DNA from 2 places in the Serratia sp. CoH_122_TC_1 genome. Region 1 is predicted to be linked to the other one. Evidence: predicted binding sites of a transcription regulator. Region 1 holds the regulator's gene; the other holds the start of a gene.
What was found. The regulator sigma-54, encoded in region 1, starts transcription at its own class of promoters, with help from an activator protein. The targets are predictions, from matches to a motif close to GTTGGCACANNTTTCGCTNT.

Region 1 (6,949 bases):
GCTGTTCTTTAACCCTTTCAGTACTTTCGGCTAAACCGACGGGAATGAGTATGTCAAACATTCAGTTGCAACCGGGCTTTGATTTCCAGCAGGCAGGCAAAGAAGTGCTGCAGATTGAACGTGACGGGCTGGCTCAGCTCAGTCAATACATCAATGCAGACTTCACCCGCGCCTGCGAGCTGATTGCCGGTTGCAGTGGCAAAGTGGTCGTGATGGGCATGGGTAAATCCGGGCATATCGGCTGCAAAATTGCTGCAACCTTTGCCAGCACAGGCACACCTGCGTTCTTTGTTCATCCCGCCGAAGCCAGCCACGGCGACCTTGGAATGGTTACTACGCAAGATATCGTGCTCGCCATATCAAACTCGGGGGAGTCTAACGAAATCCAGGCGTTGATCCCGGTGTTGAAGCGCCAGCAAATCCCATTGATCTGCATGACCAACAACCCAGACAGCTCGATGGGCAAAGCGGCCGATATTCACCTGTGCATCAAGGTGCCACAGGAAGCCTGCCCGTTGGGTCTGGCTCCTACCACCAGCACCACGGCGACGCTGGTGATGGGTGACGCCTTGGCCGTCGCACTGCTGAAAGCCCGTGGTTTCACACCGGAAGATTTTGCCCTTTCGCACCCAGGCGGTGCTCTGGGCCGCCGACTGTTGCTGCGTGTATGCGACATTATGCACAGCGGCGACGAAATTCCCCATGTCAGTGCCGACGCCTCTTTGCGCGACGCGCTGCTGGAAATCACCCGTAAAAATCTGGGCATGACGGTCATCTGTGACGATCTGATGAAGATCGCCGGTATCTTTACCGACGGTGACCTGCGCCGGATATTTGATATGGGCATTAACCTCAACGACGCCAGGATTGTCGATGTCATGACGCTGGGCGGCATCCGCGTACGCCCAAACCTGTTGGCCGTCGACGCGTTAAATCTGATGCAACAACGTCATATCACCGCGGTGCTGGTTGCCGATGGCGACCAATTGCTGGGTGTGGTACATATGCATGACATGCTGCGCGCCGGTGTCGTTTAATTATGGAAGAGAACTCAATGAGTCTGGTTGAAACCTGCTACGGGCCTGTAGAACAAGATGTCATGGCGCGTGCCGGGAAAATCCGCCTGCTGATTTGTGATGTCGATGGCGTGCTGTCAGACGGCCTGATTTTCATGGGCAACAATGGCGAAGAATTAAAAGCATTCAACGTCCGTGACGGTTACGGTATCCGTTGCCTGAAAACCTCAGATATCGAGGTGGCGATCATCACCGGTCGTTCCGCCAAGCTGCTGGAAGACCGGGCAAATACCCTCGGTATCACCCACCTTTATCAGGGGCAATCCGATAAGCTTTTGGCCTTCCGTGAACTGTTGGATACACTGTCGCTTACGGCAGATCAGGTCGCCTATATTGGTGACGATCTGATCGACTGGCCGGTGATGGCGCAAGTTGGCCTGGCCGTTGCGGTCGCAGATGCACATCCGTTGCTGCTGCCACGCGCCCACTACGTTACCCGCATTGCCGGCGGCCGCGGCGCGGTGCGCGAGCTGTGCGACATTATTCTTTTGGCTCAGAACAAGCTGGAGGACGCCAAAGGGCTGTCGATATGAGTAAAACCAAACTTTGGATCACCCTTTTGCTGGCGGTGATCGCATTGGCGCTGATTGGCTGGAACATGGCTGATTTCAATAATGACGCGGTCCCAGGGCCGGTGAACAGTCAGGACCCGACTTACCAGAGCCAGCACACGGTCACCATAGTGTACAATCCGACCGGCAAGCTGAGTTACAAGCTGGTAGCGGAAGATGTGAAGTATTATACCGCCGATGATTTAAGCTGGTTTACCCAGCCAGTGATGACGCTGTTTGATGAAAACGCGGTGGCTACCTGGTCAGTTCGCGCCGATCGCGCCAAACTGACTAAAGATCGGATGCTGTATCTTTACGGCCATGTCGAGGTGAATAGCCTGACCACCACCTCACAGCTGGAAAAAATTAAAACAGATAATGCTCAGGTGAACCTGGTGACCCAGGATGTGTCTTCGGATGACGAAGTGACACTCTACGGGACGAACTTCACCTCTAACGGCATGAAAATGCGTGGGAACCTGCGGACCAAAACCGCTGAGCTGATTGATAAGGTTAAGACCAACTATGAAATTCAGAACCAAAAAACAACGCCGTAATCTGTTGATCGGCAGCTTGATTTTGGCCGCCAGCGCCCCCGCTTGGGCGCTGAAGTCCGACTCCAATCAACCGGTGAGCATTGATTCACTGAAACAGTCTCTGGATATGCAGAGCAACGTCAGCACCTTTACTGATAACGTGGTGATTAAGCAAGGCACCATCGATATCAAGGCGGACAAGGTCGTGGTGACTCGGCCGGGCGGCGATCAGAACAAAACCTACATTGAAGCCTTTGGTAACCCAGTGACTTTTTACCAGATGCAAGACAGTGGCAAGCCGGTGAAAGGCCATGCCCAAAAGGTCCGTTACGATGTCGCCTCGCAGTTAGTGACCCTGACCGGGAATGCCTATCTGGAACAGCTCGACAGCAACGTAAAAGGCGATCGCATCACCTACCTGGTGCAACAGCAGCAAATGCAGGCGTTTAGCGATAAAGGCAAACGCGTGACTACGGTTCTGGTACCGTCGCAGTTGCAAGACAAAAACGGGCAAAAGAAGAGTAACTAATCACTTATGGCTACACTCATCGCAGAAAACTTGGCGAAAGCCTACAAGGGCCGCAAAGTTGTTGAAGACGTCAGTCTGAACGTGAAATCCGGCGAAATCGTCGGCCTTCTGGGGCCGAACGGTGCCGGTAAGACCACCACCTTCTACATGGTGGTGGGTATCGTTCAACGCGACGCCGGGCGTATCGTGATTGACGAAGAAGACATCAGCCTGTTGCCACTGCATGCGCGCGCGCGTCGTGGTATCGGCTATCTGCCGCAAGAAGCGTCAATCTTCCGCCGCCTGAGCGTGTATGACAACCTGATGGCCGTTCTTGAGATCCGTGATGACCTCAGCAGCGAACAGCGAGCAGACCGTGCGGTAGAGCTGATGGAAGAGTTCCATATCTCCCATCTGCGCGACAACCTGGGCCAGGCCTTGTCCGGTGGCGAACGCCGCCGCGTGGAGATCGCCCGAGCCCTGGCGGCCAACCCGAAATTCATCCTGCTGGATGAACCCTTCGCCGGGGTCGACCCCATCTCCGTTATCGACATTAAAAAGATTATCGAGCACTTGCGTGATAGCGGCCTGGGCGTGCTGATCACCGACCACAACGTGCGCGAAACGCTGGACGTATGTGAACGCGCCTACATTGTCAGCCAGGGCAAACTGATTGCTCACGGCACGCCGGATGCTATTCTGGCCGATGAGCAGGTGAAACGCGTTTATCTGGGCGAAGAATTCCGCCTCTGAGTACCAGCGCGCCCATTGGGCGACGGTTAACGGAAGTAAACAGAAGATTATGAAGCAAGGTTTGCAACTCAGGTTTAGCCAACAATTGGCTATGACCCCCCAACTCCAGCAGGCTATCCGCCTGTTGCAGTTGTCCACGCTTGAACTCCAGCAGGAGATACAGCTGGCGTTAGAGAGCAACCCATTGCTTGAACAGACTGACCTGCACGAAGAAATCGAAACCAAAGAAACCCTCGAAACCGAAGGTTTGGACACCCGCGAAGCGCTAGAACAGAAAGACATGCCGGAAGAGCTGCCGTTGGACGCTACCTGGGATGAAATCTATACGGCGGGTACCCCCTCCGGTACCCGTACTGATTACAGCGATGATGAACTCCCGGTTTATCAAGGTGAAACCACCCAGACCCTGCAGGACTATCTGATGTGGCAGGTGGATCTCACACCGTTTTCCGATACGGATGCCGCCATCGCCACCTCAATCGTTGACGCTGTCGACGACACCGGTTATCTCACCGTGCCGCTGGAAGACATTCTGGAGAGCATCGGTGACGAAAATGTGACAATGGACGAAGTCGAAGCCGTATTGAAACGCGTACAGCGTTTTGATCCGGTTGGCGTTGCCGCGCGCGATCTGCGTGATTGCCTGTTGGTTCAGCTTTCCCAGTATGCCGAAGACACGCCCTATCTGGCTGAAGCACGCCTGATCATCAGTGAACACCTGGACTTGCTGGCCAACCACGACTTTCGCAGCCTAATGCGAACAACGCGCTCAAAAGAAGATACACTGAAAGAAGCGATGCAGCTGATTCAGTCACTCGATCCGCGTCCGGGCCAGTCGATCAATACCGGCGAGTCTGAGTACGTGATCCCAGACGTGCTGGTACGCAAAGTGCAAGATGTTTGGACGGTTGAGCTCAACAGTGACAGCATTCCACGGCTGAAGATCAACCAGCAATACGCCGCCATGGGCAACAGCGCGCGTAACGACAGCGACGGACAGTACATCCGCAGTAATCTGCAGGAAGCCAAATGGCTGATCAAAAGTCTGGAAAGCAGGAACGACACTTTACTGAAAGTCTCACGCTGCATTGTCGAGCAGCAACAGGCCTTCTTTGAGCAAGGTGCAGAATTTATGAAACCCATGGTACTGGCGGACATCGCTCAGGCCGTGGAGATGCATGAATCGACAATCTCACGCGTGACTACGCAAAAGTTTTTGCACAGTCCGCGCGGCATTTTCGAATTGAAATATTTCTTCTCAAGCCATGTGAATACCGACAGCGGAGGCGAGGCTTCCTCTACGGCGATCCGGGCAGTCGTGAAGAAAATGATCGCGGCGGAAAACCCCGCCAAACCGCTCAGCGACAGCAAGCTGGCTACCCTGCTCTCCGATCAGGGGATCATCGTGGCGCGGCGTACCGTCGCCAAGTACCGAGAGTCTTTGTCCATCCCGCCGTCCAACCAGCGTAAACAGTTGGTTTGACCTCTATTGAGAAGGAAGACACTATGCAGCTCAACATTACCGGACACCACATCGAAATCACCGAACCATTGCGTGAGTTCGTGAACACCAAGTTCGCTAAACTCGAACAGTATTTTGACCGCATAAATCAGGTGTATGTCGTTCTTAGTGTGGAAAAAGTGCAACAGATTGCGGAAGCAACGGTGCACGTGAATGGAGGCGAGTTGCACGCCACCTCGGAAGACGAGAACATGTATGCTGCAATTGATACCCTGATCGACAAACTGGCACGTCAATTGAACAAACATAAAGACAAACTGAAGCAACACTGACATTCTGGGCCGTTTCCGTCCGCGGATTCGGCTCAAACGTAGATTCGGCCATCGGCGCGTTACCTGTTTGTCTATGGGTACCGCGCCGATAAGCCAACAGGCGAAAAATCACCTCACAAGCCTGCTTGCTGGTGTGGTTTTAAGTGAAGATGAGATGAACAACGAAACAATGCAATTAAGCTCGGTCTTAAACATCGAGTGCACCAGAAGCGCCGTCCATTGCACTAGCAAGAAACGCGCTTTGGAAATTATCAGCGAACTGGCCGCCAAGCAGCTAAACCTGTCACCACAGGTGGTGTTTGACGCGGTTCTCACCCGCGAGCGTATGGGCAGCACCGGTATCGGCAACGGTATCGCCATTCCCCATGGCAAACTGGAAGAGGACACATTGCGGGCTGTTGGCGTGTTTATCCGTCTCGACCAACCTATCGCCTTTGATGCCATTGATAACCAGCCGGTCGATCTGCTATTCGCCTTACTGGTACCGGCAGATCAATGTAAAACCCATTTGCATACCCTGTCCCTGGTCGCCAAGCGCCTGGCCGACAAAACCGTATGCCGTCGCCTGCGTGCCGCGCAAAGTGACGAAGAGCTTTACCAAATCATCACCGAGTAACGCCCGGCTGGCGTGACTTCCAGCCCGGATAACGATACTGTTTAGCCATGATGGATTCCGGTTCAGGCCGGAATAATAAAGTTTCTAAAGGTGGCGATAGACGCCACTGAGATGCCAGGGGAGTTTCCACATGGTGCTGATGATTGTCAGCGGCCGTTCCGGTTCAGGGAAATCCGTCGCCTTGCGGGCGTTGGAAGACATGGGTTTTTACTGCGTTGATAACCTGCCCGTGGTACTGCTACCGCAGCTTGCCAATACGTTGGCGGAACGCAACAGCTCCGCAGCGGTAAGCATCGACGTACGTAACATGCCGGAATCGCCGGAAGTGTTTGAATATGCGATGACTCAGCTGCCTGACAGCTTCTCGCCGCAGTTGCTGTTCCTCGACGCCGATCGCAATACGCTGATTCGCCGCTACAGTGATACACGCCGTCTGCATCCGCTCTCTAGCAAGAACCTGTCACTGGAAAGCGCTATCGATGAAGAGAGTGATCTGCTCGAACCCCTGCGTTCCAGAGCCGACCTGATCATCGACACGTCAGAAATGTCAGTGCATGAGCTGGCCGAAATGCTGCGTACCCGCCTGTTGGGCAAACGCGAGCGTGAGCTAACCATGGTGTTTGAATCCTTCGGCTTTAAACACGGTATCCCGATCGATGCCGATTACGTGTTCGACGTACGCTTCCTGCCGAACCCACACTGGGATCCAAAACTGCGCCCAATGACCGGTTTGGATAAACCCGTTGCCTCATTCCTCGATCGCCACACTGAAGTGCACAACTTCATCTACCAGACGCGCAGTTATCTGGAACAGTGGCTGCCGATGCTGGAAACCAACAACCGCAGCTACCTGACAGTGGCCATTGGCTGCACCGGCGGTAAACACCGTTCAGTGTACGTGGCGGAACAATTGGCCGACTACTTCCGCTCGCGCGGCAAGAACGTGCAATCACGCCATCGTACGTTGGAAAAACGCAAACAATGACGGTCAAGCAAACGGTTGAAATCAAAAACAAACTTGGTATGCATGCACGCCCAGCGATGAAGCTGTTCGAGCTGGTGCAGAGTTTTGACGCCGAAGTGATGCTGCGTAACGACAGCGGCACAGAAGCCGA
Region 2 (6,949 bases), on a different contig from region 1:
ATGACGCAGTGCCGTGGTGAGCAGCGTGCGTTCCATTTCAGGCTGTGCTTCTGACAGCAAGTTTTGATGACCGGAGCGCAGTGCGCGGTCGGCCCACTGTGCCAGCAATGTGGCCCAGCTGTCTGGCAGACTGTGGCTGGTGGTTTCTGGCGCAGAGGTCTCAAACAACTCACTCGGCAGATCCTGAATCAGCACCTCTTGCCCGGCGGCCATCACGGTTAACCAGCGGCAGGTGTTCTCCAATTGACGCACGTTGCCTGGCCACGGCAGACGAGTCAGAGCCGTTTCGGTCTCTGGATGCAAATTCTTCGCCTCAACGCCCAGCTCTTTTGCTGCCACCTGCAGGAAGTAGCGCGCCAGGCGCGGAATGTCCTCACGACGCTCACGCAACGGCGGCAGGTGTACACGTATCACATTGAGACGATGGAACAGATCCTCACGGAATTTGCCTTCTTGTACGCGTAATTCCAGGTTCTGGTGTGTCGCGGCGATGATACGAACGTCTACCTTAACCGGGGCATAACCGCCGACCCGATAGAATTGGCCATCTGCCAGTACCCGCAGCAAACGGGTTTGAACATCCAGCGGCATATCGCCGATTTCATCCAGGAACAAGGTTCCGCCGTCAGCCTGCTCAAAGCGGCCCTGACGGATCTGATTGGCACCGGTAAAGGCCCCCTTTTCGTGACCGAACAGTTCAGATTCGATCAGATCTTTGGGAATAGCGGCCATATTCAATGCGATAAAAGGCGATTTGACGCGCGGGCTGTGGCGGTGCAGAGCATGAGCCACCAGTTCTTTACCTGTGCCGGATTCACCGTTGATCAACACGCTGATCGACGAGCGTGATAGACGTCCGATAATACGGAACACATCCTGCATTGCCGGGGCTTCGCCGATAATATCCGCTACCGGATCGTTAGCTGGCTGGCTGCGCGCCGGCTGTTGTTGTTCCTGATAATGACTGATAGCACGTTCGACCAGTGCGACAGCTTCATCGATATCAAAAGGTTTTGGCAGGTAATCAAATGCCCCTTGTTGATATGCGCTGACAGCGGCGTCCAAATCCGAATGTGCCGTCATTATGATGACCGGAAGCATAGGGTGGCGCTGCTTTATCTGCTTGAGTAATGCAAGACCATCCATGCCGGGCATGCGGATGTCAGACAGCAACACGTCAGGTGTTTGCGTGGACAGGGCTTCCAACACCTCATTGCCACTCTCGAAGGTCACGCAGCTCACACCCGCCCCAGTGAGTGCGCGTTCAAGCACCCAGCGGATGGAGCTATCGTCATCGACGATCCAGACTATCCCTCGTTGCATAGAAAACCTCACTGACGAATAGGCAGGTACACCGAGAATTCGGTATGTCCTGGCCAACTGTTAAATTCAATTTTTCCGCAATGTTGATCAATAAGATTACGGGCGATGGATAAACCCAAGCCGGTTCCGCCTTCGCGGCCACTGACCATTGGGTAAAACAGCGTGTCTTGTAACTGCGCCGGCACGCCGGGGCCGTCATCCTCTATATCGATACGTGCTGCCAGCCGGTAACGACTGCCATGCAGGGTGATCTGGAACGCGGTGCGGGTACGCAGCGTGATGGTGCCGCCAGCCGGCCCCAGTGCCTGCAGAGCGTTACGGGTAATGTTCAGCAGAACCTGTTCGATTTGATCCGGATCGTGTGCCATTTCTGGCAGGCTGGGGTCGTAATCACGGACCAGCGTCACGTTATCGGGTTTCTCGAGAGCCACCAGTTGGCAAACGCGTTCTGCGACCTGATGAATACTTTGGGTAATGTGCTGGCCAGGCCGTTGTGGGCCCAGCAGGCGATCAACCAGGTTGCGCAGGCGGTCGGCCTGTTCAATGATGACCTTGGTGTATTCGGTCAGTGATGGATCAGGCAGCGCTTTGGCCAGCAACTGTGCCGCGCCCCGTAAACCACCCAATGGGTTTTTGATCTCGTGTGCGAGACCACGGACCAAATCACGCGCGGCAACTTGTTGTGCGTGTTGTAACTGTTCCTGACTCAGGCGGCGTTGGTTATCCATCGGCGCCAGCTCGACCAAGATGTAGCCTTCAGGCAGCGCCTGGGCGGTCAAAGAGAGGATGTGCGCACGCCCGTCAACCACCAGGGTCACTTCGTTATCGGTAAAGCCCTGACCGGCGTGCAGGCTCTCACGCATCAAATCGACGTTCAGTGAGAAGTAGCCGAGCAGATCGGGTAACGGCGTACCGAAAAGTTTACGGGAGCTCTGTGCCAGCAGTTGTTGTGCTGCCGGATTGGCGTAATGAACCGCCAGTGAGTCATCCAACAGCAGAATGCTGTTAATGAGCGAATTGAGGATCTGCCCTGCGTCGGGCAGCTTGCCAGTTGCCATATATGCCCTTCATCTTTCAAGACGCAGCGTTGTTGGCTGCTCTTACTCACACCAGTCACTTGGCAGACCAAGCTCCTGTCGGTTGGCTCGGTTGCCGCCTAGCTGCACCTTGAAATTCATTGGGCATAGCAGACGACTGCACCTTTTTAGTGCATTTATCCTACTCCATCCGTCATGTACGCGGTATGGAATAGTTTTGCAGAAAATATGGTGGAGAAAAAAACCCATCCGAAGATGGGCAGAAAGTTTCCACGGCAACAAAAAAGACAACTAAATCTGGGCGCCGTCCGCAGACGGCGCGGTAAAACTTAAACGCTGTAGTAGAGTTCGAATTCAACCGGGTGTGGCGTCATGCGAACACGATCCATTTCTTCTTTACGCAGGTCGATATAAGCGTCGATCGCGTCGTCGGTGAAGACGCCGCCACGGGTCAGGAACTCGCGGTCTTCGCTTAATGCAGCCAGCGCTTCATCCAGGGAGCCTGCAACTTTTGGAATTTCAGCTTCTTCTTCCGGTGGCAGGTCATACAGGTTTTTATCCATGGCATCGCCAGGGTGGATTTTATTAATCACACCGTCCAGGCCTGCCATCAGCAGAGCTGCGAAGCACAGGTATGGGTTAGCTGCTGGATCCGGGAAGCGAGCTTCGATACGACGCGCTTTCGGGCTAGCAACTACCGGAATACGGATAGAAGCGGAGCGGTTACGGGCTGAGTAAGCCAGCATGACCGGGGCTTCGTAGCCTGGGACCAGACGCTTGTAAGAGTTGGTGGTCGGGTTGGCCAGGGCATTGATTGCTTTAGCATGCTTGATGATACCGCCGATATAGAACAGGGCAGTTTCAGACAGGCCGCCGTATTTGTCGCCAGCGAACAGGTTCGTGCCGTTCTTGGACAGAGACATGTGGCAGTGCATACCAGAACCGTTATCACCGAACATTGGCTTCGGCATGAAGGTCGCTGTTTTACCAAATGCGTGAGCCACGTTGTGAACCACGTATTTGTAGATTTGGATTTCGTCAGCTTTTTTGGTCATGGTGTTGAAGCGGGTTGCCACTTCGTTCTGACCTGCAGTTGCCACTTCATGGTGGTGCGCTTCAACAACCAGACCCATTTCTTCCATGGTCAAACACATGGTAGAACGGATGTCTTGTGAAGAGTCGACCGGAGGAACTGGGAAGTAGCCGCCTTTCACTGCCGGACGGTGGCCTTTGTTGCCGCCATCGTATTGGGTGCCTGAGTTCCATGCGCCTTCGATATCGTCGATAGCCACGTGGGAACCACGGATGCTGCTGCCGAAACGAATGTCATCGAACAGGAAGAATTCTGGCTCTGGCCCGAACAATACGGTGTCCGCAATGCCGGATGAACGCAGGAAGTCTTCTGCACGCTTGGAAATGGAGCGTGGGTCACGGTCATAGCCTTGCATGGTGCCTGGCTCAAGGATGTCGCAACGAATAATCAGGGTAGATTCTTCGAAGAACGGGTCCAATACCGCCGTGCTGGCGTCTGGCATCAGCACCATGTCAGATTCGTTGATACCTTTCCAACCGCCGATCGAGGAGCCGTCAAACATTTTACCTTCTTCGAAGAAGTCGGCATTCACCTGGTGAGCAGGGATGGTGACGTGTTGTTCTTTACCCTTGGTGTCAGTGAAACGCAGGTCTACGAATTTCACTTCATGCTCATTCAGCATCGTCAAAACGTGTTCAGCGGACATACTTAACTCTCCCGGATTTATCATTGTCGTCGTCGTGGAACGAATCTGTGAAACTGGCTTTTTTTGCCTTGAAAAGACTAAAGCGAAAACTGTGCCAACTTTGCGAAAGCGTGTTAAACGCCTTTCTGTGCGGGTTTTGCACAGAATGAGTATGCACCATTAGTGACGTATTGCACTTAAATGGTGCAATCAGTGCGAGGTGGGGCACTGTAATGGTGCAAAAGTGCACCAGATGATGCTTTTTGCACCGTGAAAGGGATCACATACTGACCTGTACACAGTTGTTTATAAGAGACTGTTGTGATCTTGTTTAGTCCCTCGCTTAATACGTGTACAATAGCGCGCTATTTCTAATGCCTGAGGCAAAGCTGTGATCGAAAATTTGCGTAACATCGCCATTATTGCCCACGTTGACCATGGTAAAACCACCCTGGTTGATAAGCTGCTGCAACAATCCGGTACTTTCGGAGAGCGTGTAGAAGCCACCGAACGCGTAATGGACTCCAACGATTTGGAGAAAGAGCGTGGGATTACCATCCTCGCAAAAAACACCGCCATTAATTGGAAAGACTACCGCATCAACATCGTGGATACCCCAGGACACGCCGACTTCGGCGGTGAGGTTGAGCGTGTGATGTCAATGGTTGACTCGGTGCTGCTGGTTGTGGACGCAATGGATGGCCCAATGCCGCAAACCCGCTTTGTGACCAAAAAAGCGTTTGCTAATGGTCTGAAGCCGATCGTGGTAATCAACAAGGTTGACCGTCCAGGCGCACGTCCTGATTGGGTTGTTGATCAGGTCTTCGACCTGTTCGTTAACCTCGACGCGACCGACGAGCAGCTCGACTTCCCAATCATCTATGCTTCTGCACTGATGGGGATCGCGGGTACTGACCACAATGAGATGGCGGAAGACATGACCCCGCTGTATCAAGCGATCGTGGACCACGTGTCTGCACCGCAGGTTGAGCTCGAAGCACCGTTCCAGATGCAGATCTCTCAGCTGGACTACAACAACTACCTGGGCGTGATCGGCATCGGCCGTATCAAGCGCGGTAAAGTGAAGCCAAACCAGCAGGTCACTATCATCGATAGCGAAGGTAAAACTCGCAGCGGTAAAGTGGGCAAAGTGCTGGGCCACATGGGTCTGGAGCGTATCGAGTCGACCCTGGCTGAAGCGGGCGACATCATCGCTATCACCGGTCTGGGCGAGCTGAACATTTCCGACACCATCTGTGACACCTCTGCAGTGGAAGCACTGCCAGCGCTGTCTGTCGATGAGCCAACCGTAACCATGTTCTTCAACGTCAACACCTCACCTTTCTGCGGTAAAGAAGGTAAGTTCGTGACTTCACGTCAAATCCTTGAGCGTCTGAACAAGGAATTGGTGCACAACGTTGCGTTGCGTGTTGAAGAAACTGAAGATGCTGACGCATTCCGCGTATCTGGCCGTGGTGAACTTCACCTGTCGGTTCTGATCGAAAACATGCGTCGTGAAGGTTTCGAACTGGCGGTATCCCGTCCGAAAGTTATCTTCCGTGAAATCGATGGTCGTAAACAAGAGCCGTTTGAGAACGTGACCTTGGACATCGAAGAACAGCACCAGGGTTCAGTCATGCAAGCCATGGGTGAGCGTAAAGCTGACCTGAAAAACATGGATCCAGACGGTAAAGGCCGTGTGCGTCTCGACTACGTGATCCCAAGCCGTGGCTTGATTGGCTTCCGTAACGAGTTCATGACCATGACCTCTGGTACCGGTCTGCTGTACTCCACCTTCAGCCACTACGACGATGTGCGTCCGGGTGAAGTTGGCCAGCGCCAGAACGGCGTGCTGATCTCTAACGGCCAAGGCAAAGCGGTAGCATTCGCCCTGTTTGGTCTGCAAGATCGCGGCAAGTTGTTCCTGGGCCACGGTGCGGAAGTGTATGAAGGCCAGATCATCGGTATTCACTCACGTTCTAACGACCTGACAGTGAACTGCTTGACCGGTAAGAAGCTGACCAACATGCGTGCTTCTGGTACTGACGAAGCAACTACCCTGGTCCCAGCTATCAAGATGACCCTGGAGCAAGCTCTGGAGTTCATCGATGATGACGAACTGGTAGAAGTGACGCCAACCTCGATCCGTATCCGTAAGCGTCACCTGACGGAAAACGATCGTAAACGTGCAAGCCGCGGTCCTAAAGACGCTTAATCGCTGATTTAGTCTGCAACACTTAGGGCGCGTCCAGCGCCCTGAGTTTTTTCCTCTGTCTTTTCTCATTTCTGCCGCGTGCTATACGCTTTTCCTCCTGCTCTCTATTCAGCCTCTGTTTTTCCCGCTACAGTAAAATCTCACCGGCCCATCAGGAGAGGACTATGCTGTATATCTTTGATTTAGGTAATGTGATCGTCGATATCGATTTCAAACGTGTACTGGGTGTATGGAGCAATTTAAGTGGTACGCCGCTGGCCGTATTGTCTGAGCGTTTCACTATGGGCGAACTGTTCCAACAGCATGAGCGTGGTGAGATCAGCGACGAAGACTTTGCTGAACGGCTGAGTGATGAAATGGGTGTCGCCCTCAGTTTTGAACAATTTGCTACCGGCTGGCAGGCGGTGTTTGTTGCACTGCGCCCGGAAGTGATCGACATCATGAAGCGCCTGCGCAGTGAAGGCCATCGGGTCGTCGTCTTGTCAAATACCAACCGTTTGCACTGCAACTATTGGCCACAGCACTACCCTCAGGTTGCTGAAGCTGCCGATCATCTGTACTTGTCGCAGGACATCGGCATGCGTAAACCGGATGCCAACATCTATCTGCATGTACTCAACGCAGAAAATACTGCACCCGATCAGGCCGTATTTTTT

Region 2: the regulator sigma-54 is predicted to act here: its motif matches at 4,179-4,198, upstream of glnA (glutamate--ammonia ligase).

Annotation. Positions count from the first base shown of each region.
Region 1 is NZ_JBXWLA010000005.1:140,571-147,519, reverse strand. It holds gene AC2FC2_RS08275 (calcium/sodium antiporter) at 1-34, shown strand, start outside; gene kdsD (arabinose-5-phosphate isomerase KdsD) at 51-1,037, shown strand; gene kdsC (3-deoxy-manno-octulosonate-8-phosphatase KdsC) at 1,055-1,609, shown strand; gene lptC (LPS export ABC transporter periplasmic protein LptC) at 1,606-2,184, shown strand; gene lptA (lipopolysaccharide ABC transporter substrate-binding protein LptA) at 2,153-2,692, shown strand; gene lptB (LPS export ABC transporter ATP-binding protein) at 2,699-3,424, shown strand; gene rpoN (RNA polymerase factor sigma-54) at 3,474-4,907, shown strand; gene hpf (ribosome hibernation promoting factor) at 4,931-5,218, shown strand; gene ptsN (PTS IIA-like nitrogen regulatory protein PtsN) at 5,373-5,834, shown strand; gene rapZ (RNase adapter RapZ) at 5,965-6,819, shown strand; gene npr (PTS phosphocarrier protein NPr) at 6,816-6,949, shown strand, end outside.
Region 2 is NZ_JBXWLA010000019.1:105,766-112,714, reverse strand. It holds gene glnG (nitrogen regulation protein NR(I)) at 1-1,323, opposite strand, end outside; gene glnL (nitrogen regulation protein NR(II)) at 1,332-2,381, opposite strand; gene glnA (glutamate--ammonia ligase) at 2,690-4,099, opposite strand; gene typA (ribosome-dependent GTPase TypA) at 4,470-6,293, shown strand; gene yihX (glucose-1-phosphatase) at 6,458-6,949, shown strand, end outside.